2 regions of the Streptomyces sp. NBC_00669 genome follow, and region 2 is predicted to be linked to the other one. Evidence: riboswitches for the same ligand, from Rfam matches in the RefSeq annotation. Region 2 holds a riboswitch; the other holds the start of a gene.
The links. A riboswitch is a leader RNA that binds a small molecule or an ion and turns the genes downstream of it on or off. The one in region 2 is predicted to bind thiamine pyrophosphate.

Region 1: another riboswitch for thiamine pyrophosphate. It lies ahead of OG896_RS09630 (thiamine ABC transporter substrate-binding protein); the one in region 2 lies ahead of thiO (glycine oxidase ThiO).

What each region holds. Positions count from the first base shown of each region.
Region 1 is NZ_CP109018.1:2,440,850-2,443,045, reverse strand. Features, by position in the region: gene rlmN (23S rRNA (adenine(2503)-C(2))-methyltransferase RlmN) at 1-805, shown strand, start outside; TPP riboswitch at 859-995, shown strand; gene OG896_RS09630 (thiamine ABC transporter substrate-binding protein) at 988-2,094, shown strand.
Region 2 is NZ_CP109018.1:7,153,247-7,155,442, forward strand. Features, by position in the region: gene thiO (glycine oxidase ThiO) at 1-1,133, opposite strand, end outside; TPP riboswitch at 1,129-1,242, opposite strand; gene OG896_RS30215 (NAD(P)/FAD-dependent oxidoreductase) at 1,371-2,196, shown strand, end outside.

The sequences.
Region 1 (2,196 bases), 4.7 Mb from region 2:
GACCCTGGTCGAGTCGGTGCTGATGCGGTACCCGGACCGGGTGACGATGTGCATCTCGTCGCAGGCGGGCTGCGGGATGAACTGCCCGTTCTGCGCCACCGGCCAGGCGGGTCTGGACCGCAACCTGTCGACCGCGGAGATCGTGCACCAGATCGTCGCCGGGATGCGCGCGCTGCGCGACGGCGAGGTGCCCGGCGCGGGCCCCGGCGCCCCGGACCGGCTGTCGAACATCGTCTTCATGGGCATGGGCGAGCCGCTGGCGAACTACCGCCGGGTCATCGACGCGATCCGCCGCCTCACCGACCCGGCGCCCGACGGCCTCGGGCTCTCCCAGCGCGGCATCACCGTCTCCACGGTCGGCCTGGTCCCCGCGATGCACCGGTTCGCCGACGAGGGCTTCAAGTGCCGCCTCGCGGTGTCCCTGCACGCCCCCGACGACGAACTGCGCGACACCCTCGTGCCGGTCAACACCCGCTGGAAGGTCCGCGAGGTGCTGGACGCCGCCTGGCACTACGCCGATGTCTCCGGCCGCCGCGTCTCCATCGAGTACGCCCTGATCCGCGACGTGAACGACCAGGCGTGGCGTGCCGACCGGCTCGGCAAGCTGCTCAAGAACCACCGGGTGCACGTCAACCTGATCCCGCTCAACCCCACCCCGGGCTCGAAGTGGACCGCCTCCCGCCCGGAGGACGAGCGGGCGTTCGTCGCCGCCCTCCAGGCGCACGGCGTGCCCGTGACCGTACGGGACACCCGCGGTCAGGAGATCGACGGGGCCTGCGGTCAGCTGGCCGCGTCCGCGCGCTGATACGGTGCGCAGGTGCGCTGGTCGCACCGCTTGAATGGACATCTGCACAAATGAACATCCGACAGGGGAGCGCCTGAGACGGCGCTGAGAGTGCGGCTGGGGCGACGGCGAGACCGTCGAGAAGCCCAGGCCGCAGACCCTCCCACCTGATCCGGGTCATACCGGCGTAGGGAGTCAGCACAGTGAAGAGCACCATTCGTCGGCGTGCCGTGGGCGCGCTCGTCCTCGCCACCGCGGGCGCCACCGTCCTCGCCGGCTGCGGCGGCTCGGGGTCCGGCTCCGGCTCCGGCAAGGCGTCCGGCGGCAAGCCGTCGAAGACCGTCACCCTGGTCAGCCACGACTCGTTCGCGGCATCCAAGTCGGTGATGGCGGAGTTCACCAAGGAGACCGGCTACACCGTCAAGGTGCTGCGCGGCGGCGACGCGGGCGCCGCGGTCAACCAGGCCATCCTCACCAAGGACCACCCGCGCGGCGACGTCTTCTTCGGCGTCGACAACACCCTGCTCTCCCGCGCCCTCGGCAACGGCCTGTTCGACTCCTACACCGCCAAGGGCCTGGACCAGGTGCCCGCCGACGTCCAACTCGACGCGGGCAAGCACCGGGTGACGCCGATCGACTCCGGCGACGTCTGCGTCAACTACGACCGCGCCTACTTCACCTCCCACCACCTCGCGCCGCCGCAGACCTTCGCCGACCTGATCAAGCCGCAGTACAAGAACCTGCTGGTCACCGAGAACGTCTCCACCTCCTCGCCGGGCCTGGCCTTCCTGCTGGGCACCGCCGCCACCTACGGCGACGCGGGATGGCAGGCGTACTGGAAGAAGCTGAAGGCCAACGGCGTCCAGGTCGTCGACAGTTGGGAGCAGGCGTACGACAGCGCCTTCTCCGGGTCGGCCGCCGGGAAGAAGGCCAAGGGCGACAAGCCGCTGGTGGTCTCCTACGCCTCCAGCCCGCCCGCCGAGGTGGTCGGCGTCAACCCGCCGCCCGCGCAGTCACCCGTCGGGGTGGCCACCGGCACCTGCTTCCGCCAGATCGAGTTCGCCGGAGTGCTGCACGGCGCGAAGAACCCGGCGGGCGCCGAGGCGTTCATCGACTTCATGCTCAGCAGGACCTTCCAGCAGGACATGCCGCTCCAGATGTACGTCGACCCGGTGGTGAAGGGCGCCACCGAGCCTGAGGTGTTCACCAAGTACGGCGCGAAGGTCCCGCACCCGACGACGCTCGCGCCCGACAAGATCGCCGCGAAGCGGGACGACTGGGTGAAGTCGTGGAACTCGATCGTCCTGTAGCCGTCCGGAAGGCGGGACCCGGCAACGGCGACCTGGAGGCGGGGTCCGGCGCGCTGGAGGCGGGACCCGCCAAGCCTGAGGCGGGACCCGCCGATCGGAGGG
Region 2 (2,196 bases):
GCGAACCGGCCGGCCCCGAACGGCCTGGCGTAGTCGGGAAGTTCGCCGGTGTCCAGGACGTGGCCGAGCACGTCCCCGGTGATCGGGGTGAGCAGCACACCGTTGCGGTGGTGCCCGGTGGCGAGCAGCAGGCCGTCCAGCTCAGACGGCCCCAGCAGGGGCGCGTTGTCGGGGGAGCCCGGCCGCAGTCCCGCCAGCGTCTCGGTGAGCGGGAGTTCGGTGATCCCGGGTACCAACTCGTGCGCGTCCCGCAGGAGTTGGTACACCCCGCCGGCGGTCACCGCGGTGTCCCAGCCGAACTCCTCGCTGGTCGCGCCGAGTACCAGCTCGCCGTTCTCCCGCGGCACCAGGTAGACGTGGCTACCGCGGACCACCGCGCGGACCGTGCGCGACAGGAACGGCGCCCGCGCGGCCGGCACCCGCAGCCGCAGGATCTGCCCCTTCACCGGCCGCACCGGCGGCAGCGCGTCCTCCGGCAGCCCCGGCAGCCGGCCGCTCTCGCAGCCCGCGGCCAGCACGGTACGGCCCGCCGACACCCTTGTGCCGTCGGCGAGTTCCGCGCCGGTGACCCGGTCGCCGGCGCACTCCACCCGGACCGCCTTCGCCCGGACGAACTCCACGCCCGCGGCCCGCGCGGCCCCCAGCAGCGCCGCGGCCAGCCGGCGCGGGTCGACCTGGTGGTCGCCGTCCACCCGCAGGCCGCCGCGCACCCCGGGGGCCAGCAGCGGCTCCAGCCGGCGGCAGTCCCGCCCGCTCAGCCACTGCGCGGAAAGTCCGAGCGAGGTCTGGAACGCGTGCAGGTCGCGCAGATCCGCCCGGTCGTCCGCGTCCAGCGCCACCGCGAGGGTGCCGCACGGGCGGTAGCCGGTGTCCAGGCCGGTGGCCGCGGTCAACTCCGCGACGAAGTCCGGGTAGCGCGCGGCCGACGCCAGGTTCAGGTCGAGCAGCGTCTGCTCGCCGTACTGCAACTCCGTCACCGCGGCGAGCATGCCCGCCGCCACGTGGGCGGCTCCGCCGCCTGGGGACGGGTCGGCCACCACCGTGGCCAGCCCGCGCTGGGCGGCGCGCCACGCCGTCACCAGCCCGATGATGCCGCCCCCCACGACGAGGACGTCCGTTGTTCGGGTACGCATGAGTCTCGGCTGCTCCCTTCGCCGGCATGACCCGGATCAGGTTCGTACGGTCGGCGGCCGACCAGCCACCCTCTCAGCCCGGTCCGCCCGGGCTCCCGCGATCTCGCTTGCCGGCCAGCTTAGCGGAGGGCCCCGGCCCGGACGCCGCCCCCGTCCGCCGCCGGTCGAGGGCGAAGCAGGTCCGCGGCGCGGACGGGGCGGGCGTCCGCCGCGGCACCGACGGGTTAACGTGGCCGGGTGAGCGAGCGTCACGCAGTGATCGTGGGAGCCGGCATGGCCGGCGTGCAGACGGCCGTCGAGTTGCGCCGGCAGGGGTGGCGCGGCCGGATCACCCTGTTGGGAGACGAGCCGCACCTGCCGTACGACCGCCCGCCGCTGTCCAAGGCGGTGCTGCTCGGCGCGGAGGGCGGCGCCCTCACCGACGTGCACTTCGACGTCGACTTCGCCGCGCTCGACGTGGACCTGCGGCTGGGCGTGCACGCGCAGGCGTTGCGCGCCGAGCGGCACGAACTGATCACCGACACCGGGCGGGTGGACTACGACGCGCTCGTGCTGGCGACCGGCGCGTACGCGGTGGCCCTGCCCGGCACGGCCGGCCTGCCCGGGGTGCACCCGCTGCGCACCCTGGACGACGCCGCCGCGCTGCGCCCCGTACTCGACCGGCGCGAGCACGTCGTGGTGGTCGGCGCCGGCTGGATCGGCGCCGAGTTCGCGACGGCGGCCCGGCAGGCCGGTTGCGAGGTGACGGTCGTGGAGGCGGCCGACCGCCCCCTCGCCGGGGTGCTGCCCGCCTCCGTCACCGCACACATGACCGGCTGGTACGACGAAGCGGGCGTCACCCTGCGGACCGGCACGCCGGTGGCCGCGGTCGAGGCGGGCGGGGTGGTGCTCGCCGACGGCAGCCGGCTGGCGGCCGGCGCGGTGGTGGTCGGGGTCGGCGCCCGGCCCTCCACGGGCTGGCTGGCCGGCTCCGGGGTGACCCTGGACCCGCAGGGCGCGGTACAGGCCGACGAGCGGCTGCGGACGACCGCGCCCGACGTCTACGCGGTCGGCGACTGCGCGT